Regions from separate parts of the Nocardioides sp. GCM10030259 genome, predicted to be linked through region 1. Evidence: riboswitches for the same ligand, from Rfam matches in the RefSeq annotation. Region 1 holds a riboswitch; each other region holds the start of a gene.
The links. Region 1 has a riboswitch for cobalamin ahead of ACFQQI_RS16825 (hypothetical protein). Riboswitches for the same ligand answer to the same signal wherever they lie in the genome.

Region 1 (10,699 bases):
AGCGGGATCGCGGGCAGGTCGAGCAGCACCCGGCCGCCGAACCAGCCGCCGAAGACCACGCGGAACGCCACCCGGATCACGATGATCGCCACGCCGAGCCAGACGTAGAGCCGGAACGACCGCGCCCACGGCTGGTCCGAGCGGCGCAGCGAGACCACGAGCGCTGCCACGCCGATCAGCATCAGCAGCACCAGCGGGTTCGTGGTGAACGACGCAGCCGTCGCGAGTCCCAGCGCCCACAGCCACCAGGCCACCGGGTGCAGGTCGCGAGGCATCAGCCCGGGATCCTGCGCCGGCGTACGACGGCGACGGCAGCTCCGGCCGCGAAGAGCACCGCCACCACGGCCGGACCGACCCAGGTCGGCATCCCGCCGTCGTCGGGCTCGGTCGGCTCGGACGACGCCGGGGTCGGCGTCTCGGTCGGCGTCTCGGTCGGCGTCTCGGTCGGCGTCTCGGTCGGCGTCTCGGTCGGGCTCGGGGCGGCACTCTGCTGCCGGGTGGGCTTCGGCTTCTTCGACGGCTTCGCGCGCGGGCTCTCGGTGCTCTCCGGCACCGCCGTCTCCGCCGGCGTCGGCGTCGCGGTCGGCGACGCCGACGGCTTCGGGGCGGGCCGCTTCGTGGGCTTCGCGGTGGGCTTCGGGGTGGGCTTCGGGGTGGGCTTCGTGGTCGGCGAGGACGAGGCGGTCGGCGCCGACCGGTGCACCGCAGGACCGGTCCCGGGCAGTGACTTCGCGGAGCTGCCGGTCCAGGAGAGCGCCACGGACCCGCCGTCCGGGACGGTCTGCGAGCCGACGGAGCTCGTGGCGTAGGCCCAGCGGCCGGAGGTGCCGTCGGACCAGTAGAGCGCCCAGTACGCATCGGCGGGAGGCGTGTTCACGCACGGGTCCGACGCCGGCTGCCCCGACACCCGGCACACGAAGCCTGGCTGGCGCTGCACGTAGTCGAGCCCGAAGCCCGCCACCGCGAACAGCGAGGCGGCGGTGCGCCCGCCACCGTCGGCGATGCACGCGCTCTGCACGCCGCCGCCGAGCTCGTGGAAGTCGACCACGACGCTCGCGCCGTCGGCGCTCGAGCAGGTCTCGGCCGCGGCCGGCCCGGAGGGCAGCACGAGGCCCGTCGCCGCGGCGACGAACGCCGCGGCGACGAGCCTCAGTGCCGTGCGACCCACCGGGTCAGCAGCCCTCGAGGTGCTGCAGCGCCGGCGCGGCCTGCGCGGTCGCGCGCACCCACTGGCCCAGCGTCGCCTTGCTGATGCCGGCCTTGCGGGCGGCCGCGTCGTAGGCGATCGCGCCGTTGGCGCGGCGCAGCCCGTTGACCCAGGTCGCGGCGTCCTGCGCGGCGTCGCACTCGCCGGCCCGAGCGAGGGCGACGGCGGCGAGGCCGGTGCTGTTGCTGTTGCTGCCCTTGGTGGCGGGTCCGCCGCCGAGGCTCCCGTCGCTCTTCTGCTGCTGCACCAGCCACGCGACCGCGGCGTCGGTCGCGGCCTCGACCGCACCCGACGGCTTGGCGATCGACTGGAGGTTGAGCACGGCGAGGACGGTGGCGTCGGTGTCGGCCTTCCGGTCCTTCTTGCGCGCCCCGTCGCAGGTCTGGTCCTCGGCACCGGCGTCTGCCAGGTTCAGGCGGAAGTAGCCCGGCGCGCACTGCTGGGTGACCAGGAAGCGCACCGCGGCCCGCGCCTTCTTCGACCCGGCCTCGGTGAGCCCGGCCGCGGCGTACGACTGCCCGATGACGTTGGCGTAGTCGGTGTCGGCGGTCTTGTCCTGGATCCGGCCGACGATGCCCTTCTCGGAGCTGACCCGGCCAGCGAGCCGCTTGACGAGGTTCACGCCGCCGAAGTCCTTCGCGTCGGCGTCGACCGTCTGCGCGAAGACCAGCGCCTTGGCGACCGAGCCCGCGTAGACGTCCTTGGTGCCGAAGTCGGCGCCAGTGGTCCAGCTGTCGACGTTCTTCTGGAGCGCGCGGTTGACCTGCCGGATCGTCTTCTTCTGGCCGCCGATCGCCGCCAGGGCCGTGCCGAGGTCGGCCGTCAGGCCGTAGTCGTCGAAGGTGAAGCCGTCGGAGGTGACGGAGACGACGCCCTTCTCGGGCTGCTTGGCCAGCCAGGCGGCCGACTTGTCGGCCGGCGCCGCCGAGGCGGCGGACATCGTGCCGACGGCGAGACCCAGCGCCAGCGCGCCGGAGACGAACGCCGCGGCGAGGCGAGGTGTGCGAGTCATGGGGTTCCTTCCCGCTGCTCATGCGGGGGCCCGGATCCCTGTCCCGGCGGCCACCCGCTGCTTTCCACGACAGCGTGTGATCAGGACGCGTCGTGACGGGTGCTCCGGCTCGCTCGCCCCGCGGCTGCGGGACGGCCTACGGTTGCGGGTCAGCGCCGGACTCGGACCGGCTTCCCCCACCACGGGCGTGCATTGGTGTGTGCCCGAGCAGCATATCCCGCAGTCGCGGGAGCCCCTCGCGCAGCCTCAGGAGAGCTTCTCGAGGATGAGCTCGCGCACCCGACCGGCGTCGGCCTGGCCGCGCATCTCCTTCATGACCGCCCCGATCAGGGCACCGGCGGCCGCCACCTTGCCGTCGCGGATCTTGTCGGCGACGTCGGGGTTGGCGGCGATGGCGTTGTCGACGGCCGTGGAGAGGGCGCCCTCGTCGGAGACGATCGCGAGCCCGCGGGCGGCGACGACCTCGTCGGGGGTGCCCTCACCGGCGAAGAGCCCGTCGAAGACCTGCCGGGCGAGCTTGTCGTTGAGGCTGCCCTCGTCGACGAGCGCCTGCACCCGAGCCACGTCGACCGGCGTCACCGGCAGCGCGTCGACCAGCACGCCCTGCTCGTTGGCGCGGCGTGCGAGCTCGCCCAGCCACCACTTGCGGGCGGCCTGCGGGGTGGTGCCGGCGGCGATCGTCTGCTCGATCACGTTCACCGCACCGGCGCCGACCGTGTCGCGCATCTCGAGGTCGGAGAAGCCCCAGTCGGCCTGCAGCCGGGCGCGGCGGGCGGTCGGGTTCTCGGGCAGCGTGCCGCGCAGCTCGTCGACCCACTCACGGGTCGGCGCCACCGGGACCAGGTCGGGCTCCGGGAAGTAGCGGTAGTCCTCGGCGTCGGACTTCTCGCGACCGCTCGTGGTGACCCCGGTGTCCTCGTGCCAGTGCCGCGTCTCCTGCAGGATCCGCTCGCCGCCGCCCAGCACGGCCGCGTGTCGCGACATCTCGTAGCGCACCGCGCGCTCGACCGAGCGCAGCGAGTTCACGTTCTTGGTCTCGGTGCGGGTGCCGAGGACTCCCGAGTCCTTCGGCGAGAGCGACAGGTTGACGTCGGCGCGGATCGAGCCCTGGTCCATGCGCGCGTCGGAGACCCCGAGGGCGACGATGAGGTCACGCAGCTGCGCGACGTACGCCCGCGCCACGTCGGGCGCCTTCGCGCCCGCGCCGACGATCGGCTTGGTGACGATCTCGATGAGCGGGATGCCCGCACGGTTGTAGTCGACGAGCGAGTGGTCGGCGCCGTGGATGCGACCGGTGGCGCCGCCGACGTGCAGCGACTTGCCGGTGTCCTCCTCCATGTGGGCGCGCTCGATCTCGACCCGGAACGTCTCGCCGTCGACGTCCACGTCCATCCAGCCGTTGAAGCAGATCGGCTCGTCGTACTGCGAGGTCTGGAAGTTCTTCGGCATGTCCGGGTAGAAGTAGTTCTTCCGCGCGAACCGGCACCACTCCGCGATGTCGCAGTTGAGCGCGAGCCCGATCCGGATCGCCGACTCCACGGCCTTGCCGTTGACGACGGGCATGGCGCCCGGCAGGCCCAGGCAGGTCGGGCAGACCTGGGTGTTGGGCTCGGCACCGAACTCCGTCGGGCAGCCGCAGAACATCTTCGAAGCGGTGTTGAGCTCGACGTGGACCTCGAGGCCCAGCGCCGGGTCGTACGCCGCGACGACGTCGTCGAAGGCGACCAGGGTGTCCGTCATGCGCGTGCCCCTTCCAGAGCGGGAGCCTTCTCGAGGAGCGGGCCGCGCCACTGCTGGAGCAGCAGCGCCTCGAGGGCGGCGCCGACCCGGTAGCAGCGGTCGTCGGCCAGGGCCGGGGCGAGGACCTGGACGCCGGTGGGCAGCCCGTCCTCGTCGGCGAGGCCGCTCGGCACCGAGATGCCGGGCACCCCGGACAGGTTGGCGGGGATGGTCGCGAGGTCGTTGAGGTACATCGCGATCGGGTCGTCGAGCTTCTCGCCCAGCTTGAACGCCGTGGTGGGCGCCGTCGGCGAGACCAGCACGTCGGCCTGCTCGAACGCCGCGGCGAAGTCGCGGGTGATGAGCGTGCGCACCTTCTGGGCCTGACCGTAGTACGCGTCGTAGTAGCCGCTCGACAGCGCGTAGGTGCCGAGGATGATGCGGCGCTTGACCTCGTCACCGAAGCCGGCGTCGCGGGTGGCGCGCATGACCTCCTCGGCGCTGGCGCCCTCCTCGGGCCAGACCCGCAGGCCGTAGCGCATCGCGTCGAACTTGGCGAGGTTGCTCGAGGCCTCCGCCGGCAGGATCAGGTAGTACGTCGCGAGCGCGTGCACGAACGTCGGGCACGACACCTCGACGACCTCGGCCCCCGCCTTGACCATCAGGTCGACGGACTCCTGGAAGCGGGTCATCACGCCGGACTGCCAGCCGTCGCCGGCCAGCTCCTTGATGACGCCGATCCGCACGCCGGACAGGTCGCCGGAGGCGCCCTGCTTCGCGGCGGCGACCAGCGCCGGCAGCGGCTGGTCGATGCTGGTCGAGTCGAGCGGGTCGTGGCCGCCGATCACCTCGTGCAGCAGTGCCGAGTCGAGGACGGTCCGGGTGACCGGACCGGCCTGGTCGAGGGAGTTGGCGAGCGCGACGAGCCCGTAGCGGGACACCCCGCCGTACGTCGGCTTCATGCCGACCGTGCCCGTCACCGCGCCCGGCTGACGGATCGAGCCGCCGGTGTCGGTGCCGATCGCGAGCGGGGCCTCGAACGCCGCGACCGCCGCGGCCGAGCCGCCGCCGGAGCCGCCGGGGATCCGGTCGAGGTCCCACGGGTTGCGGGTGGGGCCGTACGCCGAGTGCTCGGTCGAGCTGCCCATCGCGAACTCGTCCATGTTGGTCTTGCCGAGGATCGGCAGGCCGGCCTCCCGGAGGCGCCGCACCACGGTCGCGTCGTACGGCGGGACCCAGCCCTCGAGGATCTTCGAGCCGCACGTCGTCGGCAGGCCCTCGGTGGCCAGCACGTCCTTGACCGCGATCGGCACGCCGTCGAGCGCGGAGAGCGTCTGGCCGGCGGCGCGGCGGGCGTCGGACGCCTCGGCCTGGGCCAGCGCGCCCTCCGCGTCGACGTGCAGGAACGCGTGCACCTGTCCGTCGACCGCGGCGATCTGTTGCAGATGCGCGGTCGTGATCTCAACGGACGTCGTCTCGCCCCGCGCCAGCATGCCGGCGATTCCGGCCGCATCAACTCGCAGCAACCGCGCAGGTCGCTCCGCTCCCGGCGCGGTCACTGCTCGTCCCCCAGGATCCGCGGGACGGAGAAGCGCTGCTCCTCGACCTCCGGAGCGCCCGACAGCGCCTGCTCGGGCGTCAGGCCCGGGGTCACGACGTCCTCGCGGAAGACGTTGGTGAGCGGCAGGGCGTGCGAGGTCGGCGGGATGTCGTCACCGGCGACGCCGCTGATCGAGGCCACCGACTCGAGGATCACCGACAGCTGCGGCGCCAGGTGGTCGAGCTCCTCGTCGGACAGGTCGATCCGGGCGAGGTTCGCCAGGTGCGCGACCTCGTCTCGGGTGATTTCAGGCATGGGCCCAATCCTAGGAGAGGTCGTCACCCGGGTTTCCCCCGGCTGGCTCCCCTCAGGCCTGCTCGAGCAGCTGCCGGACCTTCTCCGGGTCGTCCACCTGCGGGCAGCCGATCAGCAACCGGCCGGGTTCCTCCTCCACGACCAGGTACCCGCGCTGGTGCAGCACCGCCGCGAAGTCGGCCGGGTCGCGGCCGGGCGGTACGGCGTACGAGATCGTCCGCGCGCCGGGCTGGTGGAGCTCGGCCTCGGTGCGGGCGACCGACTGTCCCCACTCGCGCAGGAACACGACGACGAAGACGGTTGCCGCGACGATGCCGACGACGACCATCACTGCGAACACGACCATGACGTCCTCCCCCTGCTCGGAACCCCTCTTCGTCCCGAGGGTGCGCCGAGGACGTCGGCACGGGAAGGGCACAAGGTCCCGGCGCGGCGGGGATCGGTGTCAGCGCTGCGACAGGATGTCGCGGAGCACCTGGGGGTAGTTGGTGATGATGCCGTCGGCGCGCCAGTTGATCGCCCGGCGCATCCCGGCGCCGTCGTTGACCGTCCACACGTGCGCCTCCATGCCGGCGTCGTGGATCGCGGTGATGTCGGACTCCTGGATGACGCCGAGCGCGGGGTTGACCTGCTGCGCCCACACGGCCGCACCCGTGATGTCGGCCTGCGTCGGCCGGGCTCCGAAGAGCAGCCCGACCGGCACCTCGGGCGCGATCTGCTTGTACCCGCGCAGCCAGACGTGGTCGAAGGACTGGACGACCAGGCGCCCCTGCTGCACGGCCTGGCGGAAGACCTTGACCGAGCGCAGCTCGTCGTCGAGATCGACCTCGACCCCGGGGTAGAGCGCCGGCGACTTCGGCTCGAGCAGCATGCCTGCCCGACCGCCGATGGCGCGGCCCCACTCGGCCAGCGTGGGCACCCGCTCCCCGGCGAACTCAGGGGCGAACCACGACCCGGCGTCGAGCTGCTTGATCTCTGCCAGGGTGAAGTCGCCGACGTTCCACGGCGCGCGGTCGGGGAAGAGCTCCTCCACGTTCGTCGTCCGTGCCAGCGAGGTGTCGTGCATGATCACCAGCTCGCCGTCGCTGGTGCGCTGGATGTCGTTCTCGACGACGTCGGACCGTTGCCGCAGCGCGACGCTGATCGCCGCGAGCGTGTTCTCCGGCGCGACGCCGGACGACCCACGGTGGGCGGTGACGTCCGGGCTCGTCGTACGGGAGGGCGCATCGGTCGCCGCCGTTGCCGGGCCGACGAGGCCGATCGTGACCGCGCCGGCGGCGAGCGCCAGGCCGAGCCGGGCCAGCGGGCGGGAGAGGGAACGGGACAGTGTCATGGGAGACCTCCGAGAATGGTCGAGCCACCGGAGCCGGTGGGCGCGACGAGCCTTGCGACGCCCGGCCAACCTCGGGTGTCGAGGCAGTGCACTCCCGCGGAACGGACGGTGAGGCCGCGGTTGGGCACCGGATGTCCGTGCCACCGGCCATCATGGGTCCCGTGGTGAACCCCAGCGGGACCCTGGTCGGACGGGACGCCGAGCTGGCGGAGCTCGTCGCGCTCCTCGGCGTCGACGGCTCCGACCGGCCTCGCCGTCCGGTCCTCCTGGCCGGCGACGCCGGTGTGGGCAAGACCCGGATCCTGACCGAGCTGACGGCGCGTGCTGCCGAGGCCGGGCACCGGGTGCTGGTCGGCCACTGCGTCGACTTCGGCGACAGCGCGCTGGCCTACCTGCCGATCTCCGAGGTGGTGGACGGCCTCGCGGCGGCGCTGCCCGAGGTGGTCGCGTCGGTCGAGCGCGACCACCCGGCCCTGAGCCGGCTGCGGGCCGGCGGCCGCACGCTCGACGCCGCCCGCGACACCGAAGCCGGCCGCGAGGCAGCCACCGGGCGGGGCGAGCTGTTCGCCGCGGTCCACGCCCTCCTGGAAGCGGCCGCCGAGCAGGTCCCGCTGCTGATCGTCTTCGAGGACCTGCACTGGGCCGACCAGTCCAGCCGCGAGCTGCTGACCTACCTGTTCACCCGGTCCTTCGTGGGCCAGGTGCGCCTGGTCGCGTCGTACCGCTCCGACGACCTGCACCGCCGGCACCCCCTGCGCCGGCAGGTGGCCGAGTGGTCGCGCCTCGTGCACCGGGTGTCGCTGGAGCCCCTGCCCGACGACGCCGTGCGCACGCTGGTCGCCGAGCTCGTGCCGACCGGGCTGCGCGCCTCGCAGCTGACCACGATCGTCACCCGCGCCGAGGGCAACGCCTTCTTCGTCGAGGAGCTCGTCGCGGCCGCCGACACCATCGACCGGGGTCTGCCCGCCGACCTCGCGGAGGTGCTGCTCGTGCGCCTCGACCGGCTCGACGCCGCGGCCCGCGCCGTGGTGCAGGCCGCCAGCGCGAGCGGTCGCTTCGTCCGCCACGACATGCTCGAGGTCGTCGCCGGGATCGCCGAGGCCGACCTCGACGGCGGCGTCCGGCAGGCGGTCGAGACGCACGTGCTCGTCACCGACGGCGACCGCTACGCCTTCCGGCACGCGCTGCTCGGCGAGGCGGTGTACGACGACCTCCTCCCGGGCGAGCGCGTCCGCCTGCACCAGCGGTACGTCGCCGCGCTCCGCGACGGCTCGGCCCGCGGCACCGCGGCGGAGCTGGCGCGGCACGCCCGCCTGGCGGGCGACCGCGACACGGCGCTCGACGCCAGCATCCGGGCCGGCGACGAGGCGCTGCGGGTCGGCGGTCCGGGCGAGGCCGCACACCACTTCGAGCAGGCGCTCGCGCTGCTGGCGGAGACCCGCGCCCCGGCTGACGACGCGCTCGTCGACCTGGTCGTGCGCACCTGCGACGCCATGAACGCCGCCGGATCGGCCGACCGCGGGGGCGAGCTCGCCCGGGAGCACCTGGACCGGCTGCCCCCGGACGCTCCCGGACTCTGGCGGGCGCGGCTGCTGACGGCGTCCGCCGAGATGTCGCTGGCGTACGTCGACGGCGCCGACATCATGACCCCGACGACCGAGGCGGTCGCCGCGCTGCCGGCCGACGCGCCGTCGGCCGTCCGCGCCAAGGTGCTCGGCATCCATGCGCGGGCGTTCTCCCTCGACGGTCGACTCGCGGACGCCAACCGGGTCGGTCGCGAGGCGCTCGCCGCCGCCGAGGACGCCGGCCACGAGCGGCTCGCGGCGGAGTTCGCGATCACCGTCGCGTTCACCGACTCACCCGGCAGCACCGAAGCCTGGCGGGCGGGACTTCGCGACGCGACCGCCCGGGCCGAGAAGGCCGGTGCTCAGCTGCCCGACCTCCGCGGCCGGATGCTCCTCGGTCGCGCGCTCCTCTTCGACGCCGAGCACGACGAGGCGGCCGACGTCTTCAGCGGCGGTCTCGCCCGCGCGGTCGAGCAGGGCGTCCCGTGGGCGCCGTACGCGTTCGACTGCCGCGCGTACCTCGCCTGGATCCGGATCGTGCAGGGGCGCTGGGACGAGGCTCTCGTCCTGACCGCCGAGGTCGGCGGGCCCCCGGTGCTCCAGGCGTGGCTCGACGCGCTGCGGCTCACCGTGGAGCAGGCGCGGGGCTCCGACGTCGGCGATGCGGTGGCGCGCACGCGCGCGCTCTGGCCCCAGGAGATGGAGCTCGTCATCCTCGCGGGTCCGCTCGCGATGATCGCGGCCGGTCGGCGGCAGGGCCTCCCGGACGTCGTCGCCGCCTACGACGCCGCGTGCGAGGCCGGGACGACCATCGACGGCGAGGACTTCGAGCCGCGGGTGCGGCTCGCCGCGGTCGGCATCGGCGCGATCGCCGCCGTCCTCCCCCGGCTCCCCGCCGCCGAACGCGCGGCGGCCGTCGAGCAGGCCCGCCGGATGCGTGCCGACGCGCAGCGGGTGACCCCTGCCAACATCTTCGGCGATCCCTGGGGCGTCGAGGGGCAGGCCTGGCTGCGGCGGGTGGACGCCGAGGAGCTGCGGACCCGCTGGCTCGCCGGTGTCGACGCCCCGGACCAGGCCGAGCTCGTCACCGTGTGGCAGGACGCCGAGCGAGCCTTCGCGGAGCTCGGCGACGTCCACGAGCTGGCCCGGGTGCGGACCGCGTTGGCCGGGATCCTGCGCGCCGGCGGCGACGCCGCGGGTGCCCGCGCTCTCGCCGACGCCGCGCGGGAGGTGGCCCACGCCCTGGGTGCCCAGCCGCTGCTCGACGAGCTGCGCACGCTCGGCTCGACGCCGGTGCGCAACGACGCGACGTCGACGGACCTGACGGCCCGGGAGCGGGAGATCCTCACGCTGGTGGCCGGCGGCCGGACCAACGGCGAGATCGGCAAGCAGCTCTTCATCAGCGCCAAGACGGTCTCGGTGCACGTGTCGAACATCCTCGCCAAGCTCGGTGCCGCGGGTCGAACCGAGGCCGCCGCGATCGCCCGCCGCCGCGGACTCATCGAGGAGGGCTGACCCTCACACGGCGGACGGGCCGCCCTCGAGCAGCGACTTGAAGCCGGCCTCGTCGAGGACCGGGACGCCGAGCTGTTCGGCCTTGTCGGCCTTCGAGCCGGCGTTGTCGCCGACGACGACGTAGTCGGTCTTCTTCGACACCGACCCGGCGGCCTTGCCGCCGCGGGCGAGGATCGCCTCCTTGGCGGAGTCGCGGCTGAAGTCGACGAGCGACCCGGTGACGACCACGGTCAGGCCGTCGAGGGTGCGCGGCACCGACTCGTCGCGCTCGTCCTCCATCGAGACACCCGACGCCGCCCACGTGTCGACGATCTGGACGTGCCAGGGCTCCTTGAACCACTCGATCACCGCCTCGGCGATCGTCGGCCCGACGCCCTCGGCCGCGGCGAGCTGCTCCTCGGTGGCCTCGCGGATCGCGGTCATCGACCCGAACTCCTGCGCCAGCGCCCGGGCCGCCGTCGGCCCGACGTGGCGGATCGAGAGGGCGACCAGC
Region 2 (10,699 bases), on a different contig from region 1:
GCCTGCACCGCGCTGACACCGGGGAGCACCCGCACCGGCACGTCGGCGTACGTCGCGTCCTCCGCGGCCTCGAACACGGCCGCGGCCATGCCGAACACCCCCGCGTCGCCGCCCGACACCACCGCCACCCGCTCGCCGGCCTTCGCGAGGTCGAGCGCCAGCCGCGCCCGGTCGAGCTCGACGGTGTTGCCCGACGCGTGCCGGGTGAGCCCCGGGCGCTGGGGCACGCGGTTGACGTACGGCGCGTAGCCGACCACGTGGTCGACCTCCGCGAGCGCCGCCGCCACCTCGGGGGTCACCCACCGGTCCGGACCCGGTCCGAGCCCGACCACCAGCAGCTCCGCGCCGCGTTCGGTCGTCGTCTGGTCACCAACGACGGGACCCCGCGCCCGGCGGCCCACACCGTGCCGCGAGTCACCGGCCACGACGATGAGGGAGAAGTACGGCACGGACGCCGGGTCGACCTCGGCAGCGGGCAGCCACCGCTCGGCGGGCATCGACGCGCGCTCGACGTACACCGCGTCGTCGAGCCGGCCGGCCGCCTCCAGGGCACGGCGGACGGCGGGGAAGGTCCGGCCCAGCTTCATGATGATCGCGCCGTCGGTGTCGGCGAGCCGGCGGGCGAGCTCGGGCTCGGGCAGGGTGCCGGGGAGGACCGTGAGCACGTCGGTCTGACGCACCAGCGGGGAGGAGACGACGGCCGCCGCCGCGGCGAACGCGGGGACGCCCGGCACGATCTCCGTCTGGTACGTCGCGGACAGCCGGTCGTGCATGTACATGTACGACCCGTAGAACAGCGGGTCGCCCTCGGCCAGCAGCACGACGTCGCGGCCCGCGTCGAGGTGGGCGGCGAGGCGGGACGCCGCGGACTCGTAGAACTCCGCCATCGCGCCCGCATAGCCGCCCGGGTGCGCCGTCGACCCGGTCGTCACGGGGTAGCGCAGCTCCTCCTCGATGACGCCGGCCGGGATGAGCGGGTCGGCGATCCGGCGCGCGTTCGACTGCCGGCCGACGCCGGCGTGGAAGGCGACCACGTCGGCGGACCCGATCAGGCGCGCGGCCTTGAGCGTGACCAGCTCGGGGTCGCCCGGCCCGACGCCGACGCCCCAGAAGCGTCCCGGCGTCGTCACTCCTCCTCCTGCGCGAGTGCGTTGACGGCGGAGGACGCCATCGCGGATCCGCCCCGGCGACCGCGGACGGTGACGAACGGGATGTCGATCCCGTGGTCGGCGCCGAAGGACGCCAGCGCGGCCTTCGACTCCGCCGCGCCGATGAACCCGACCGGGCAGCCGACGATCGCCGCGGGGCGCGGAGCACCGTCGACCAGCATCTCGAGCAGGTGGAAGAGCGCGGTCGGCGCGTTGCCGATCGCGACGACCGCTCCGTCGAGCAGCGGCTCCCAGAGCGACACCGCCGCGGCGGTGCGCGTCGTGCCCCACGCCGACGCAAGATCGGGCACGCGGGGATCCGTCAGGAAGCAGTGCACCCGGTTGCCCGCCGGCAGCCGCCCGGCGGTGATGCCCATCGCGACCATCCGCGCGTCGGCGAGGATCGGCGCTCCGAGCATGAGCGCCGACCGCGCGGCGTCGACGACACCCGGGTGGATCACCAGGTCGTCGACGAGGTCGGTCTGGCCGGAGCCGTGGATCATCCGGACGGCCAGCCTCTCGGCGTCGGCGGGTACGCCGTCCAGTCGTGCCTCCCGCCGGATCGTCGCGAACGAGTCGACGTAGATGGCCGGCCCGTCGGCGACGTACTCGTAGCGGCGCGTCGGGGCCCTCATGCCGGCACCAGGACGCCACGCCACGGGGTGACCACGAGGTCGCCTCCGCGGGCCGCCAGGTCCGGCGCGATGACGCCGTCGACCGCAGGCACGTGCTCGCCGCCGGGCACCGCGCCGTACGGCAGTGGTGGCGACGGCGCCGGGACGCGTGGATCGGCCGGTGCCGTCGGCGCCAGCTGCGCCGGCAGCTCGGCCGCGTGCCACTCCGACGTCCGCGCGGCCAGGAACGCCGTCGCGAGCTCGACCAGTCTCGTCGGCGCGTCGGTGAGGTCGACGACCTCGGACCACGCGTCCGCGACCCGCAGCTGTGCCGCCGACGAGTCGAGCGCAACCAGGCCCAGGTCGGCGGTCCGGTCGAGCAGGTCGCCGCGGCCGTCGTCGAGCACGAAGAGGAAGCGACCCGGCAGCGCCGCCAGGGCGGGGGTGGCGCACAGCAGCCGGTCCAGCTCTGCAACGACCGGGCGCAGGTCGGCCCGGCCGCCGGCGAGCCCGGTCTGCGGGGAGGCCATCACGTTGCGGGCGAGCTCGTGCGTGCGGGAGGGGAGCAGGCCCGTGGCCTCGAAGGCCGCGACGATGCCGTCGGTGACGGGCGGGAGGCCGCGCACCTGGAGGTTCGCCCGGTGGGTGAGGCGCACGTGCCCGTCGCCGTACGTCGTGGCCACCTCGCCGAGGGCCCGCAGTCCGGCCGCCGGGAGCCGTCCGCCGGGCAGCCGGAGCCGGACCAGGTTGCCGTCGGCGGCCGGCCACGGCCGGAGCACGCCGGGGCAGCGATCGCGCCGCGTTCGGGTGGTGGAGCTGCTGGTCACGAGGGTGGTCCTCCGCGGTCAGGGGCTCGTGCGCGGAGCCCGCGGGGTACCTCGCGGCGAGTGCCGGGAGGGCCAGCAGGTCTTCGGACTCGGGATCCTCCGGCACGGGACGCCTTCCCGAGCCCCGAGGGGCCCAGTGGCTGCGTGTCCCGCCCGTCACCCTCACCGCTGCGCGTCAGTCCCGGACTTGCACCGGGTTCCCTGACCACCGAGGTGGCACGACTGGCAGGCGCGACGTTACCAACTCCGGGCGTCGCCCACCCTCCGGGTTCGTCAGGCGGCGTGCGGCGCGCCCGGCGTCGACGGCTCCGCCGGCTCCGGGAGCGCGGCGACGGACGACGCCGGGGTCTCGACGTCCTGCGCAGCCCGCGTGGCCCGGCTGTTGCGGTGGACCATGAAGAGGAAGAGCCCCAACATCGCGATGGTGAGGGTGATCGCGCTCCCGAGGTAGGTCGTCCAGAAGAGGATGCCGTGCTCGTCGATCGCGTAGTTGTTCTGTGCTGCAGGAGGCATGGGCTCACGCTCTCCCGCGCGGTCCGTGCCCGACAGTGACGGCGGCCCCGGCCCGGTGGGACCAAGGTCCCGCCGTGACAGGCTGCCCCCGTGGAGCACGACGCCGAGATCCTGCCTGCCGACCGGCCCGGCTCCTACGTGGTCCGGATGTCGGGCATGGACCAGTCCCACGTCGACCTCGACGACCCGCGCAGGCTGGTGTTCGAGTACGTCCGCCGGCTCGGCGACGTCGTCGACGCCGTGGCCCCCGAATCGGTGCCGTTGCGCGTCGTCCACGTCGGCGGCGCCGGCCTGACGCTCCCGCGGTACGTCGCAGCGACGCGGCCGCGGTCGTCGCAGATCGTGTTCGAACCCGCGACCGCGGTGACCGAGCTGGTCCGGGCCGAGCTGCCGCTGCCGCGCCAGAGCGGGATCAAGGTGCGGCCGATCGACGGGCGGGCCGGGGTGACCGCGCTGCGGGACGCCAGCGCGGATCTGGTCGTCGTCGACGCCTTCGCCGACGCCCGGGTCCCGGGATCGCTCGTCACCGACGCGTTCCTCGCGGACGTCGCTCGCGTGCTCGGACCCGCCGGCGTCGTCGCCCTCAACCTCACCGACCGCGCTCCCTTCGGCTGGACCCGCCGCGCCGTCGCCTCCGTGCGCTCGGCCCTCCCGCACCTGCTGCTGACCGCCGAGCCGGCCACGCTGCGGGCCAAGCGGCTCGGCAACCTGGTGATCGTCGCCTCCCGCGGCGACGTGCCGCTCGACGCCCTGCGCCGGCGCGCAACCACCGCCGCCTCGCCGTACCGCGTGCTCGACGCCGTCGCCGTGTCCGACTCGTTCGGCGGCGGCACCCCGTTCACCGAGGCGGATGCGGAGCCGTCGCCGCCTCCGTCACCGTGAGCACCTGATCCGCGGTCCGGCTGCTCTCGAGCGCGTCCGCCATGACACGGGCCACCTGGCGACGGGAGACCCGCATCGTTGGCGCCCGGTCGTCGGTGCCGACGTACGCCGCGTCGTCCGTCGGGTCGTCGTGCAGCACGGTCGGCCGCACGATCGTCCAGTCCCGCCCGCTGCCGCGGACCAGCTGCTCCTGGCGCTCGTGGTCGTCGACCTGCGGCCGGATCCCGAGCGCGAAGAACGCCTTCAAGGCGAACGGCAGGTTGGCGTAGGTGTCCCCGATCCCGTACACCGTCTGCACGACGAGGCGCCGTACGTCGTGCTCCCGCATCGCCTCGATCACGCCCTGCGTGCCCCGCGACCGGATGTCGAGCGGCGAGCTCGCCCGCCGGGTCAACCGGACCAGGAACGGGTTGTCCGGGATCCCCAGGGTCACGGCGACGGCGTCCTGACCGACGATCGCCTTGCCGAGCGCCTCTCGATCGAGCACGTCGGTGGCGACGTACCGGACCCGGTCGTCCTCGCCGGCCGCCTGGCGCGAGTACGCCGTCACCAGGTGCCCGCGCTCGACCAGCTCGCTGACCAGCTCCGCGCCGGTGCCCCTGCTCGCTCCCACCACCAGAATCCTCATCGCTCCTCCTGGAGTCCGTGCCCGGACCGGTTCCGGGCTTGCTCCCAGCGTCCGGCCTTGGTGCTGGACGTTCAATGCCGGAAATGCCGCCGCTCTTGCTCGTTCGTCCAGCGCCGACGCATACTGGCGTGGTGGACCGGGACGTGCTCACCGAGACCCTCACCGACTTCGGGATGAGCGGCGTGTTCTACGCCGTCTCCGAGCTGGGCGCGCCCTGGGGCATCGAGATCCCGCCGCTGCCCGGCACGATCGTCTTCCACCTGGTCACGGACGGCGAGCTGGTGCTCGAGGTCGACGGCGAGACGACGCGGATGACCTCGGGCGACATCGCGCTCGTCCCGCACGGCACCGGGCACGCCATCCTCGACGCACCCGGCAGCGAGGCCACCCCGCTCTTCGACCTCCCCCGTGACGAGGTCGGCGAGCGCTACGAGCGACTCCGCATCCCCGGTCCCGGGCCGCGCGCCGAGGTGGTGTGCGGCGCGGTGAGCTTCACCGGGCTCGGGGTGGCCCGCCTGATCCGCAGCCTCCCGGCGGTCCTCCCGGCCCGACGGGACGAGGACACCGCCTGGATGCGGGCCGCGTTCGAGGTGATCGGCGCGGAGTCGCAGCATCCCCGTCCCGGCAGCGACGTCGTCACGGCGCGGCTCGCCGACATCCTCGTCGTCCAGGTCGTGCGCTCGTGGCTGGAGTCGGGGGAGCACGACCGCGGCTGGGTGGCCGGCCTGCGGGACCCGCTCGTCGGCAGCGCGCTGGCGTCCTTCCACGCCGAGCCCGGCGCTCCGTGGACCCTCGCGTCGCTGGCAGCCGAGGCGGGCATGTCCCGCTCGGCGTTCGCCGCCCGGTTCCGCGACCTCCTCGGCGAGCCGCCGATGAGCTACGCGACCGCCTGGCGGATGGACGTGGCGGCGCGTCTGGTGCGCGAGGACGACCTGCCTCTCGCCCGCGTCGCCGAGCGCGTGGGCTACCGGTCCGAAGCCGCGTTCAACCGCGCCTTCCGCCGCGCACACGGCGTGACGCCGGGCGCCTTCGCGCGTCGCGGCCCCGCGTTCCTCGACCACGTCACGGGTCCCGCCGGCGCCAGGTGAGGGGCGTCCTCAGGACGGCTCGCGCCAGCGCCGTCGACCTGCCACCTCGTCGTTGATGTGCGCCACGAGGTCGTACGCCGTCGCCGTCAGCCTGCGCGGCACCTTGAGCGCGAACGGGTCCGCGCGGTGGTGCTCGACCTCCGGAGCGCCGACCACCGCGACCCTGATGACGGCGCGACCCTTGCGCGACGTGTGCACGCTCGCGCCGGTCACCTGCTCCCACTCGATGTCGCGCACCCTCGCGGTGTCCCGACGTTCGGCGTCGGGCTGGGACCGGGTGAACCGGATGCCATCGAGGGAGACGTCGATGCGGGCTCGACGGCCCGCGAGATGACTGACCGGCACGCGGCGAGTGGACCACACCAAGATGAACGGCCGCCCGGAGACCGTGGAGGTCCGGGTGCGCTCTTCGTCACGTGAGGGTCATCGACGGCCGTGACCGGCGGTCGGGCGGCGAACCACCTCGCGGAGGTCCAGCGGGTAGGGGCCGGGCTCGTCCACCGGTCCGACGCCCTTGTGCCGCTCGAGCCACTTGTGGTCGTCGCGCCAGACGACGAGGAGCGCCAGCACGGCAAGGATCGAGATCAGCACGCACACGCCGATCTGGAGAGTCACCGGGACGTCACCCACGTCGATCAGTGTGGCCCCGGTGCCTGCCGACGCGCCAGACCGTCACAGGTCCAGGCCCTCGACCGACGACTGCGGCTGGAGGTCGGGCAGGCGGACGATCAGGAACGACAGCACGAGCCCGACCAGCGCGGCGATGACCGGGACGAGCAGGCCGATCTGGAGCGCGAGGGGGCGCGCGTCGGTGTTGATGCGGATGATCTCGTCCTGGATCTCCTCCGGCTCGTCCGCGAGCTGCTCGTCGAGCTGGGTGTTGCTCATGACCTGGGCGTCGTCCTCGAGCGCCTGGGCGACGCGCTCCTGGTCGCCGCTCGGGAGCACGTCGGAGTCCTCGGCCATCGTCGTGAAGATCGTGGACAGCGCCGCCAGCATGATCGCGCCGGCGAAGGCCAGGCCGAAGGACAGCCCGAACGACCCGGCTGCCGAGTTCACCGCCGCGGCCTCGCTGACGCGTTCCTCCGTGATCGGGGCGAGCGTGAAGTTGTTGAGCTGAGACACGAGGATGCCCAGCCCGGAGCCGACGACGACGAGCGCGGGTGCCAGCGCCCAGCCCGAGTCGGCGCGCGGGACGACCAGGCCGACGACGACCAGCCCGCCGAGCAGCAGCAGGAACCCCCAGCGGATCAGCACCCCGGCGCGGACCCCGTGCAGCTTGCGTCCGGCGTAGATCGACAGGGCGAACATGCTGAGCGACAGCGGCGCCAGGGAGAGGCCGGCCTCGAGGGCGTTGTACTCCAGCACCATCTGCAGGTAGATCGGCAGGGTGATCATCGCCCCGCCGAGGGCGATCTGCTGGAGCATCTGGCTGGAGATGCCGAGCCGGAAGTACACCGACGAGAAGAGGGCCGGGTCGACCAGCGCCGGCCGGCCGGCACGCTTGCGGTGCCGCAGCCACCCGGCCAGCGACCCGAGGCCGACCAGGCCGACCGCGATGAGGGCACCGACGGCCTCGCCGCCCTCCTGCCAGACCAGGATGCCGAGCACGAGGCCGCCCATGCCGAGCACGGAGAGCAGCGCACCGACCAGGTCGATGTGCCGGGAGCCGGTGAAGGGCACGTCCCGGACCAGGCCGAGCCCGCTGAGCACGACCACGATGATGAGCGCCTCCAGGAGGAAGCCGACCCGCCACGACAGCGCCGTCGTCAGGAAGCCGCCGATGAGCGGTCCGACGGCGGCGGCGATCGCGGCGGAGGCGCCGACCAGGGCGTAGACGCGCTTCTGCGCGGCGCCCTCGAAGTTGCCGTGGATCAGGGCCTGCATCCCCGGCAGCAGCAGGGCGGCGCCGATCCCTCCGATCACGGCCCAGAAGACGATGATCGGCAGGATGCTCTGCGCGAGCGTCATCGAGATCGCGCCGATGCCGTACCCGCACAGGCCGAGCGCGTAGGCGCGCTTGCGGCCGATCAGGTCGGCGACCTTCCCGCCGATCAGGATGAACGCCGCCGACACGAGCGCCTCGAGCGCGATGGCCGACTGCACCCCGCTCACCGTCGCGTCGATGTCGTGCACGACGGCCGAGATCGAGACGTTCATCAGCGACGTGTCGACCACGAGCACGAACATCGCCATCGCCAGCAGCAGGGCGAGGCGGTGGTTGAACGCCGGCTCGGGCTCCATCCGGCGACAGTAGGGCCGGCCGGGGTGGGTGCGGGTGGTCGCGAGGGGTGGAATCCGGGGTGGCTAGTGGTACGCCGTGCCCCGGGCGTCCCGCGTCCACAGCACGCCGTCGCCGGCGACCGGGCCGTCGGCGGCGAGGGTGCGCTTGAGCACCTTGTTGGTCGCGGTCCGGGGGAGCGTCGAGACCAGCCGGACGTACCGCGGCCAGGCCTTCGTCGACAGGTCCGGCTGGCCGGCGAGGAACTCCTCGAACCCTTCCGGCTCCAGCCCGTCGTGGACCACGAGCGCCGCCATCACCTGATCGCCGACCGCCTCGTCGGGTACGGCGTACACCGCGGCCTCCGACACGGACGGATGGCGCAGCAGCACGCGCTCGATGGGCGCGGCCGCGAGGTTCTCCCCGTCCACGCGCAGCCAGTCGGCGATGCGGCCGGCGAAGTACACGAACCCGTCGGCGTCGCGGTAGGCGAGGTCGCCGGACCAGTACATCCCGCCCCGCATCCGCTCGGCCTCGGCGTCCGGGTCCTTGTAGTAGCCGGCGAAGGCGCCCGCGCCGGTGGTGTTCACGAGCTCGCCGGTCGCCTCCTCGGCGTTGAGCAGCGAGCCGGACTCGTCGAAGACCGCGTCGGGCGTCTCCGCCATCGTCTCGGGATCCAGCACCCGGACCCCGTCGAGCGGCCGGCCCAGCGACCCCGGCGGCATCTCCGGCACGCGTTGCACGATGACGGCGTTCTCGGTCGAGGAGTAGGAGTCGACCACGACGCAGCCGAAGCGCCGCCCGAAGGCGTCGATGTCGCGGTCGTTGGCCTCGTTGCCGAAGACCAGGCGCAGCGGGTTGTCCGCGTCGTCGGGCCGCTCCGGCGTCGCCATGATGTAGGTGAGCGGCTTGCCGACGTAGTTGGCGTACGTCGCGGCGTACCGCCGGACGTCGGGCAGGAACCCGGACGCCGAGAACCGCCGGGCCAGCGCGACGGTCGCGCCGGCGGCCAGCGCCGGGCCCCAGCCCGCCATGATCGCGTTGGAGTGGAACATCGGCATCGACACGTAGGCGACGTCCCGCGGTCCGAGCCCGAACCGCTCCGACAGGAACTGCCCCGGAAGGGCGACCTTCGCCTGCGTGACGTTGACCGCCTTCGGGTCGCCGGAGGTGCCCGAGGTGAAGATCAGCATCATCAGGTCGTCGGGGCCGACCTCGACGTCGGGCACCGCTGCCTCGGCGTGCTCGTCGAGCAGCGCGCCCCAGTCGGGGCACTCCAGCGGCAGCACGGGTACGTCGACGTCCGCGAGCAGGTCGGCGTGCGCCGCGTCGGTGACGACGACCTGGACGTCGGCCCGGCGTACGTCGGCGGCGAGCGCCGCGCCCCGGCGGGTCGGGTTGAGCCCGACGACCACGGAGCCGCCGAGGGCCGCCCCACCGAGCAGGAACGCGAACTCGGGCACGTTCTCGAGGAGCACGCCGACATGTGGCGGATCGCCGGCCGGGAGCAGGGTCTGCAGCACCGCCGCGCGCACGCAGGACTCGTGCACGACCTCCGCCCAGGTCCACGACGCGTCCTCGAACAGCAGCCCGGGGGAGTCGTTCCCGGCTCGCGCGAGCAGCTGCTCGCGCACCGTGGGGGTTTCGAGGCTCGTCGCTGGCGCTCCTCGCACCTCAACCACCGCACAGCCCCGGTGGTTGAGGTGTGAAGGCGCCCTGGCGCCTGAGCCTCGAAACCACCTGACCGGTCATGCCGGTTCGGCGGCCAGCGCCCGTCCGATCGCCAGCGCCTGCTCGGTGGCGCCGCCGTGCAGGAACTCGAAGCGCTTGGCTCCCGTGAAGTAGCGGTGCGTCTCGCCGTCCAGGTCGATGCCGACACCGCCGTGCACGTGCACCGCCGTGTGCGCGAGCCGGTGGCCGGCGTCGGCCGCCCACAGCTTCGCGATCGCGAGCTCGGTGTCGGCGGGCAGCCCCTCGTCGAGCCGCCACGCGGCCTGCCAGAGCGTGAGCCGCTGGCCGAGCACGTCGATGTAGCCGTCGGCGAGCCGCTGCGACACGGCCTGGAAGGTCCCGATCGGCCGGCCGAACTGCTCGCGCGTCTTCGCGTACGTCGCGGTCAGCCGCAGCGCGCCCTCCGTGATGCCGAGCTGCTCCGCGGAGCCGCCGAGCACCATCAGCTGCCGCAGCCGGTGTGCGGCGGCGCCGTCCGCCGCGCCGACGAGCCGGTCCGCGCCGAGCACGGCGCCGTCGAGGTCGAACCGGGCGACCGCGTCGCGGTCGGAGAACCGCTGGGCGACGACCGTGACCCCGGCGTCGCCGGGCTCGACGAGGAAGACACCGACGCCCGCGGGCGTCTCGGCCGGGACCAGGAACAGGTCGGCGTAGGTGCCGGCCGGGACGACGGCCTTGCTGCCCGTCAGGCGGTGGCCGTCGCCGTCGGGCGTCGCGACCGTGGTCGGGCGAGCCGGTGCCCACGCGTGCTCCTCGGCGATCGCCGCGGTGACCACCGCGGCGCCCGAGGCGGCGCGGGGGAGCCAGGCCGACTTCTGCTCGTCCGAGCCGTGCTCGGCGATCAGCCGGGAGGCCGGGCCGTGCGCGGCGAGCGGGACGGGCGCGACCGTGCGGCCGACCTCGACCAGCACGCGGCACAGCTCGACGAGACCGAGTCCGGCGCCGTCCTGCTGCTCCGGCAGCGCGAGGCCGAGCAGGCCGGCGTCGCCGAGCGCTGCCCACAGGTCGCGGTCGAAGCGGTCGCCGCCGGCCTCGACGGCCTTCATC
Region 3 (7,854 bases), on a different contig from region 1:
TCCTGAGTACAGCCACGACTCGCCACCGTCGCGGGCCAGCGCCCGGCCGACCAGGATCACCGCGGCCTGGCGCAGCCCCGCCGCCTCGACCCGGTCGGCGATGTCGCCGACGGTGCCGGTAAGGACGAGCTCGTCCGGCTGCGACGCGCGGTGGACGACGACGACCGGGCAGTCCGCGCCGTACTCCCCCGCCAGCTCGCCCATCAGCTCCCGCGTGCGGGAGATCGCGAGGTGCAGCACCAGGGTCGCGCGGGTGGCCGCGAACGCTGCCAGCGACTCGGTCTCCGGCATCGCGCTCGACCGCGCCTGGGTGCGGGTCAGCACGACCGACTGCGACACCAGCGGGACGGTCAGCTCCCGGCCGACGAGGGCGGCCGCGGCGGCGTACGCCGGCACGCCGGGCGTGACGTCCCACGGCACGCCGGCGGCGTCGAGGCGGCGGGTCTGCTCCGCGACGGCGGAGTAGACCGACGGGTCGCCGGAGGTGAGCCGGACGACGTCTCGGCCCGCCTCGTGGGCGGTGACCAGCTCGGCCAGGATGCCGTCCAGGTCGAGGGCCTGGGTGTCGACGAGCCGGGCGTCGGCGCGGCAGTGCCCGAGCACCGCCTCGTCGAGGTACGTGCCCGGGTAGAGCACCACGTCGGCCGCCGCCAGCATCGTGGCCGCGCGGAGCGTGATCAGGTCGGCGGCGCCGGGGCCGGCCCCGACGAAGTGCACGGTCATGGCTTGCTCCAGCTCCACTGGGTGACGGTGCGGGCGGGTGCCCAGCCGGTGAACGACCCGATCGGTGTCGCGTGCTCGACGGCCAGCCGGGTCAGCTCGCCACCGTGCTCGGCGTACGCCGCGGCGAGGACTGACTCGGTCTCGAGCGTGACCCCGTGCACGACGAGCCGGCCGCCGGGACGAAGCCGGTCAGTGCACAGGTCGAGCAGGCCGGGCGCCGTGGCCCCGCCGCCGACGAAGACGGCGTGCGGCGCCGACAAGGCGGCCAGGGCCTCGGGGGCGCGTCCGCCGACCACCTCGAGGCCGGGTACGCCGAGCCGCGCGGCGTTGCGCGCGATCCGGGACAGCCGGTCGAGGTCGGCCTCGACCGCGACTGCCGCGCACGTGGGGTGCGACCGCATCCACTCGATCGCGACCGAGCCGGCTCCGGCGCCGACGTCCCAGAGCAGCTGGCCGGGCTGGGGCGCGAGGCGCGCCAGGGCGCTCGCCCGGAGGTCACGCTTGGTCAGCTGGCCGTCGTGCTCGAACGACTCGTCGGGCAGCCCGGCCGCCCACGCCCCGACGACCGGTCCGCGCAGCTCGAGCGCGACCACGTTGAGGGCGGGCGCCGGACCGGTCCACGCGTCCGCCGTCGCCTCGACGCGCGACTCGGTGGTGGCGCCGAGGTCGCCCAGGACGGTCATCAGCGACCCGCCGTACCCGTGATCGACCAGCAGTGCCGCCAGCGCCGCCGGGGTGTCGGCGTCCGACGAGAGCACGAGGACGCGCCAGCCGGGGGCGAGCTCGCGGAGCACCGCGTGCAGGTCGCGGCCGACGACCGTGACGACCGTGCTCGCCTCGGCCGACCAGCCCATCCGCGCGCGGGCGAGGGCGACCGACGAGACCGCCGGCAGCACGTCGAGGCGCGCGGCGCCGAGCAGCCCGGCCAGCCTCGAGCCGATGCCCGAGAGGAACGGGTCACCGGACGCCAGCACCGCGATGCGTCGTCCGTCGTGGGCGGCGAGCAACGCGGCGAGCCCGTCCGCGAGCGGCCGCGGCCAGGGTTCGCGGCGCTGTCCCGACACGTCGGGCACCAGGCGGAGATGGCGTTCGCCGCCGAGCAGCACCTCGGCGCCGAGCACCCGGTCGCGGGCGTCGTCGGTCAGCCCCGCCCAGCCGTCCGCGCCGATGCCGACGACGGCGATGCGGGACTTCTCGGGCTCGGGCACTCGCCCGACCCTAGAGCACCAGCGGTCGTAGGATTCCGCGGTGCTCACCGCCACGGACCCGCTGCCGCACCGGCCCCGGCGCGTGACGGTGGCCGGCGTCTCCGGCAGCGGCAAGAGCACGCTCGCTCGTCGTGTCGGCGCGCTGCTCGGGCTGCCCTACACCGAGATGGACGCGCTGCACCACGGGGCCGGGTGGACGAAGCGCCCGGAGTTCGAGGCCGACGTCGACGCGGTCGTGGCGTCCGAGGCCTGGGTCTGCGAGTGGCAGTACGACTACGCCCGTCCGCTGCTGATCGAGCGCGCGGACCTGGTGGTGTGGGTCGACCTGCCGTTCCCCGTGACGCTGAGCCGTGTCGTACGTCGCACGGTCCGGCGGCGAGTGCGTCGCGAGGAGCTGTGGAACGGCAACCAGGAAGGCCCGCTGCACACGTTCTTCACCGACCGCGAGCACATCGTGCGCTGGGCGATCAACACCCGGAACCTCTACGACGAGCGCATCCCCCTCGTGGCCGCCGCCCGTCCCGACCTGCCGATCGTGCGGCTGCGCAGCAGCCGCGAGGTGGACCGCTGGGTCCGCGAGGTCGTCGAGCCGCTAGCCTGACCGCGGCACGAGGTGCTCCGCCCGTCCGACGGGTGGGGAGAATCTGGGAAGCCGGTGAGAGTCCGGCACAGGCCCGCTGCGGTGACCCGTGGCTGTGGAGACACAGACCCGGGAAGTCCGAAGACCGGCCTCGCGCCACGCATCCGACAGATGTCCGTTGGCGAGCGAGCGGGAGCCTCACATGCCACAGCAGTACCCCTTCAGCGCCGTCGTCGGCTCCGACGAGCCCGGCGGCATGGCCCTGGCCCTCATGCTGACGACCGTGTCGCCCGAGATCGGCGGCGTGCTCGTCCGCGGCGAGAAGGGCACGGCCAAGTCGACGATCGTGCGGGCGCTCGCGGCCGTGCTGCCGCCGATCGACGTCGTGGCCGGGGACCGCTTCTCCAGCGACCCGCTCGACCCGGCGCCGCTCTCCCCCGACGGCCCGTTCGCCGCCGACGTACCCGTCGAGGCCCGACCGGTGCGGCTGGTCGAGCTGCCCGTCGGCGCCACCGAGGACCGCGTCCTCGGGTCGCTGCACCTCGAGCGCGTGCTGTCCGAGGGCCGCACGGAGTACGAGCCCGGCCTGCTCGCCAGGGCCCACCGCGGCATCCTCTACGTCGACGAGGTGAACCTGCTCCACGATCACCTCGTCGACCTGCTCCTCGACGCCGCGGCCATGGGCCGGTCGACCGTCGAGCGCGACGGCGTCTCGGTCTCGCACGCGGCCCGGTTCGTGCTGGTCGGCACCATGAACCCCGAGGAGGGCGAGCTGCGCCCCCAGCTCCTCGACCGGTTCGGGCTCACCGTCGAGGTCGCTGCGCCGCGCGACCCGGCGACGCGGATGGAGGTCGTGCGCCGCCGGATGGCCCACGACGCCGACCCCGACGGCTTCGCCGCGTCGTACGCCGAGGCCGAGCGCGCCCTCACCGAGCGGATCGCCGCCGCCCGCAGCAGGGTCGCCGACGTCGCGCTCACCGACGCCGCCCTGCTCCGGATCGCCGAGCTCTGCGCGGCGTTCGAGGTCGACGGGATGCGCGCCGACATCGTCACCGCCCGCACCGCGGTCGCCCACGCCGCCTGGCACGGCCGTGACGAGGTCACCACCGAGGACATCCGCGCCGCCGCGCGCCTGGCCCTCCCGCACCGCCGGCGACGCAACCCCTTCGACGCCCCCGGGCTCGACGAGGACCTGCTCGACGAGGTGCTCGGCGACGAGCCGGATCCCGATCCGGATCCGGACGGCCCGGGTGGTGATGGTTTCGAGACAGGCGCTAGCGCGCCTTCCTCAACCACCGAGGACGCGCCTTCCTCAACCACCGAGGACGCGCCTTCCTCAACCACCGAGGACGCGCCTTCCTCAACCACCGAGAGCACGCCGTCCTCGACCAGCACGGTCGGCAGCGGTACGCCGTACCGTGCCCGCCTGCTCACCGCCCGAGGCACCGGTGCCGGTGAAGCGGGGCGACGCAGCCGGGCGCTCACCGACGACGGCCGCCGGATCGGTGCGTCGACCGACGGCCGCGGCCCGCTGCACCTCCCGGCCACGGTCAGCGCGGCCGCGCCCCACCAGGTCGCTCGCGGTCGCACGGGCGGGGCGCTCCGGCTGCTGCCGACCGACCTGCGCCGCGCCGCGCGGGAGGGGCGGGAGTCCAACCTGGTGCTGTTCTGCGTCGACGCGTCGGGATCCATGGCGGCCCGCAGGCGGATGGAGCAGGTCAAGACCGCGATCCTGTCCCTGCTGCTCGACGCCTACCAGCGGCGCGACAAGGTGGGCCTGGTGACGTTCCGCGGCGACGCCGCAGAGTTGGCCCTGCCGCCGACGCACTCGGTCGACGTGGCCGCCACCCGCCTCGACGCCCTCCCCGCGGGCGGGCGGACGCCCCTCGCCGAGGGGCTCCTGGCGTCCGCGCGGGTGATCGAGCTCGAACGCATCCGCGACCCGCGCCGCCGGCCGCTGCTGGTCGTCGTCACGGACGGCCGCGCCACGGCGGGAGCCGACCCGGTGGCCCGGTCCCGCGTGGCCGCCGGGCTGGTGGCCGGCACCGATGCCAGCACGGTCGTCGTCGACTGCGAGAGCGGATCCTTCCGGCTCGGCCTGGCCGCCGCGCTCGCCGAGCACCTGCGGGCCGAGCACCTGCCGGTCGCCGAGGTCAGCGCCGAGGCGCTCACCGGGGTCGTGCGGGACGGGCGGGCCGCGTGAGCGCCGCGGCCCTGTACGACGTCATCGAACGCCGCCGAGACGTCCGCGCCGAGTTCAGCCGCGAGCCGCTGACCGACGACGCGCTCGAGCGCATCCTCGGCGCCGCCCACGCGGCTCCCAGCGTCGGCCTCAGCCAGCCCTGGGACTTCGTGCTCGTGCGCGACCCCGTCACCCGGGATCGTTTCCACCGGCACGTCGACGCCGAGCGCGCGACGTACGCCGACTCGCTGCCCGCCGACCGGCGCGGCACCTTCGACCGGATCCGCATCGAGGGCATCCGTGAGGCAGCGCTCGGCATCGTCGTCACCTACGACCCGGCACGTGGCGGGAGCCAGGTGCTCGGCCGGCACGCGATCGACGACGCCGGCCTCTACTCGACCTGCCTGGCCATCCAGAACCTCTGGCTCGCCGCCACCGCCGAAGACCTCGGCCTCGGCTGGGTCTCCTTCTACCGCGAGGAGTTCCTGGCCGACCTGGTCGGGCTCCCGCAGGGCGTGCGCCCGGTCGCGTGGTTGTGCCTCGGACCGGTCACCCGGCTGCAGCAGAAGCCCGACCTCGAGCGTCACGGGTGGCGGCAGCGGCGTCCCCTCGCGGACGCCATCCACCACGAGACGTGGGGGTGCTGAGATGCCACAGGGCCAACCGCTCGTCGTGCCCGACGACGGGCTCACCACCGCGCAGCGACGGCGGCTCCCGCTGCTGATGGTCAACACCGGCGACGGCAAGGGGAAGTCGAGCTCGGCCTTCGGGCTGGCGATCCGCGCCTGGAACCAGGGCTGGGACATCGGGGTCTTCCAGTTCGTGAAGTCCGCCAAGTGGCGCATCGGCGAGCAGACCGTGCTCGAGCGCCTCGGCGAGCTCCATGCCCAGACCGGCGAGGGCGGCCCCGTCGAGTGGCACAAGATGGGCTCCGGCTGGTCGTGGGCGCGCAAGGCCGGCGACGACGAGGACCACGCCCGCGACGCCGCCGAGGGCTGGGCCGAGGTCAAGCGCCGGATCGCCGAGGAGCGGCACGACCTCTACGTCCTCGACGAGTTCACGTACCCCATGCAGTGGGGCTGGGTCGACGTCGACGACGTGGTCGCGACGCTCCGGGAGCGGCCCGGCCGGCAGTTCGTGATGGTCACCGGCCGCCGCGCCCACCCCGCGCTCGTCGACGCCGCCGACCTCGTCACCGAGATGACCAAGGTCAAGCACCAGATGGACCGCGGCCAGAAGGGCCAGGCGGGGATCGAGTGGTGAGCCTGCCGCGCCTCGTCGTCGCCGCCCCGGCCACCGGCCAGGGCAAGACGACGGTCGCCACCGGCCTCATGGCCGCCCTGACCCGGGCCGGCCACACCGTCTCCGGGCACAAGGTCGGGCCCGACTACATCGACCCCGGCTACCACGCGCTCGCCTGCGGACGACCCGGCCGCAACCTCGACCCGCACCTGGTCGGCGAGCAGCGCATCGTGCCGCTGCTGCTGCACGGTGCCCGTGGCGCCGACGTCGCCGTGATCGAGGGCGTGATGGGCCTCTTCGACGGTCGCATCGGCGGCCGCGGCTTCTCCTCCACGGCGCACGTCGCGCAGCTGACCGGGTCGCCGGTCGTGCTGGTCGTCGACATCTCCCGCTCGTCGCGGACGATCGGCGCCGTCGTGCACGGCCTGGCGTCCTGGGACCCCCGCGTGCGCGTTGCCGGCGTGATCCTCAACCAGGCCGGCTCGCCCCGGCACGCGCGCGAGGTCGCGGACTCCATCGACCTGCCGGTGCTCGGCACGATCGGGCGGGACCCGGCGCTCGGCGTCCCGTCCCGGCACCTGGGCCTCGTGCCGGCCGCCGAGCGCGAGGAGGCGCGGCACGCCCTGGACGGGCTCGCCGACCGGATCGCCGAGCTGGTCGACCTCGACGCCGTCCTGGCGCTCGCGCGGACCGCGCCGGACCTCGACGCCGAGCCGTGGGACGCAGATGCTGCGCTCGGTGGCTTCGAGATGGTTCCTGAGGAGGTTGCGCAGCAACCGTCTCGAAGGGCAGGCGCTGGCGCGCCTTCCTCGACCACCGTGCGGCCCGTGGTGGCCATGGCGGGTGGGCGTGCGTTCACGTTCCGGTACGCCGAGACGGAGGAGCTGCTCCGGGCGGCCGGGTGCGCGGTGGTGGGCTTCGACCCGATGGTCGACCCGCGCCTACCCGACGGCACCGCGGGCATCTATCTCGGGGGCGGGTTCCCCGAGGTGCACGCCAGCGAGCTCACCGGCAACGTGGTGCTCCGGCGCGAGCTGGCGGCGGCGCTCGCGGACGGCGTCCCGACCGTGGCCGAGTGCGCCGGGCTGCTCTACCTCTGCACGTCACTGGACTCCTCCCCCATGGTCGGCGCGGTCGCGGCGGAGGCCGCGATGACCGAGCGGCTGACCTTGCGCTACCCCACGATGACGGCGACCACCGACAACCTCCTGACCCGCGCGGGCGAGACGGTCACCGGGCACGAGTTCCACCGCACGCAGGTCGTCCCGGCTAGCAACGGCCGAGCCGCCTGGACGGTGGACGGGGACGCGGTCGGATTCGCGTCCGAGACCCTGCACGCGTCGTACCTGCACACCCACTGGGCCGGCCACCCGCAGCTGGCCCGACGCTTCGCGGAGGCGGTGCACGCCCGTGGATGACCTGGCCCTGGATCAGGCACTCCGCCACCACGGCGACGTCGAGGCCGTCGACGGCCTCCTGGACTTCGCCGTCAACGTCTACGACGGCCCGCGCCCACCGTGGCTCGACCGGGCGCTCCACGACAGCCTGGACGCCGCCGTCCGCTACCCGTCGGCGACCGCGGCCGAGCACGCGATCGCCGCGCACCACGGTCGCGCGGCCGACGGCGTCCTGGCGACCGCCGGAGCGGCGGAGGCGTTCTCGCTCCTCGCCCGCCTCCGGCGCTGGCGGCGTCCGGTGGTGGTGCACCCCCAGTTCACCGAGCCCCACGCCGCGCTGCGCCAGGCCGGCCACGTCGTGACCGAGGTCGTCCTCTCCGCGCCCTTCACCCTCGATCCGTCGGTGGTGCCGGACGACGCCGACCTCGTCGTCCTCGGCAACCCGACGAACCCGACCGGGGTCCTGCACTCACGGGCCGACGTCGAGGCCCTGCTGCGCGACGACCGGCTCGTCGTCGTCGA

Region 2: another riboswitch for cobalamin. It lies ahead of ACFQQI_RS07185 (nitrite reductase); the one in region 1 lies ahead of ACFQQI_RS16825 (hypothetical protein).
Region 3: another riboswitch for cobalamin. It lies ahead of ACFQQI_RS07155 (VWA domain-containing protein); the one in region 1 lies ahead of ACFQQI_RS16825 (hypothetical protein).

What each region holds. Positions count from the first base shown of each region.
Region 1 covers NZ_JBHTDF010000019.1:98,980-109,678, forward strand. Annotated here, with positions in the region: gene ACFQQI_RS16815 (energy-coupling factor transporter transmembrane component T) at 1-275, opposite strand, end outside; gene ACFQQI_RS16820 (hypothetical protein) at 275-1,168, opposite strand; gene ACFQQI_RS16825 (hypothetical protein) at 1,173-2,219, opposite strand; cobalamin riboswitch at 2,296-2,418, opposite strand; gene gatB (Asp-tRNA(Asn)/Glu-tRNA(Gln) amidotransferase subunit GatB) at 2,466-3,959, opposite strand; gene gatA (Asp-tRNA(Asn)/Glu-tRNA(Gln) amidotransferase subunit GatA) at 3,956-5,431, opposite strand; gene gatC (Asp-tRNA(Asn)/Glu-tRNA(Gln) amidotransferase subunit GatC) at 5,494-5,793, opposite strand; gene ACFQQI_RS16845 (hypothetical protein) at 5,846-6,139, opposite strand; gene ACFQQI_RS16850 (glycerophosphodiester phosphodiesterase) at 6,239-7,126, opposite strand; gene ACFQQI_RS16855 (AAA family ATPase) at 7,288-10,206, shown strand; gene ligA (NAD-dependent DNA ligase LigA) at 10,210-10,699, opposite strand, start outside.
Region 2 covers NZ_JBHTDF010000006.1:62,897-73,595, forward strand. Annotated here, with positions in the region: gene ACFQQI_RS07175 (precorrin-2 C(20)-methyltransferase) at 1-1,130, opposite strand, end outside; gene ACFQQI_RS07180 (precorrin-8X methylmutase) at 1,127-1,783, opposite strand; gene ACFQQI_RS07185 (nitrite reductase) at 1,780-2,589, opposite strand; cobalamin riboswitch at 2,646-2,831, opposite strand; gene ACFQQI_RS07190 (hypothetical protein) at 2,863-3,102, opposite strand; gene ACFQQI_RS07195 (spermidine synthase) at 3,193-3,984, shown strand; gene ACFQQI_RS07200 (NAD(P)-dependent oxidoreductase) at 3,941-4,597, opposite strand; gene ACFQQI_RS07205 (AraC family transcriptional regulator) at 4,744-5,700, shown strand; gene ACFQQI_RS07210 (hypothetical protein) at 5,710-6,045, opposite strand; gene ACFQQI_RS07215 (hypothetical protein) at 6,124-6,330, opposite strand; gene ACFQQI_RS07220 (MFS transporter) at 6,373-7,944, opposite strand; gene ACFQQI_RS07225 (long-chain-fatty-acid--CoA ligase) at 8,008-9,555, opposite strand; gene ACFQQI_RS07230 (acyl-CoA dehydrogenase family protein) at 9,670-10,699, opposite strand, start outside.
Region 3 covers NZ_JBHTDF010000006.1:54,658-62,511, reverse strand. Annotated here, with positions in the region: gene ACFQQI_RS07170 (cobalt-precorrin-4/precorrin-4 C(11)-methyltransferase) at 1-723, opposite strand, end outside; gene ACFQQI_RS07175 (precorrin-2 C(20)-methyltransferase) at 1-6, shown strand, start outside; gene cbiE (precorrin-6y C5,15-methyltransferase (decarboxylating) subunit CbiE) at 720-1,931, opposite strand; gene ACFQQI_RS07160 (AAA family ATPase) at 1,972-2,532, shown strand; cobalamin riboswitch at 2,526-2,680, shown strand; gene ACFQQI_RS07155 (VWA domain-containing protein) at 2,714-4,714, shown strand; gene bluB (5,6-dimethylbenzimidazole synthase) at 4,711-5,340, shown strand; gene cobO (cob(I)yrinic acid a,c-diamide adenosyltransferase) at 5,342-5,956, shown strand; partial or broken gene ACFQQI_RS07140 (cobyrinate a,c-diamide synthase) at 5,953-7,854, shown strand, end outside.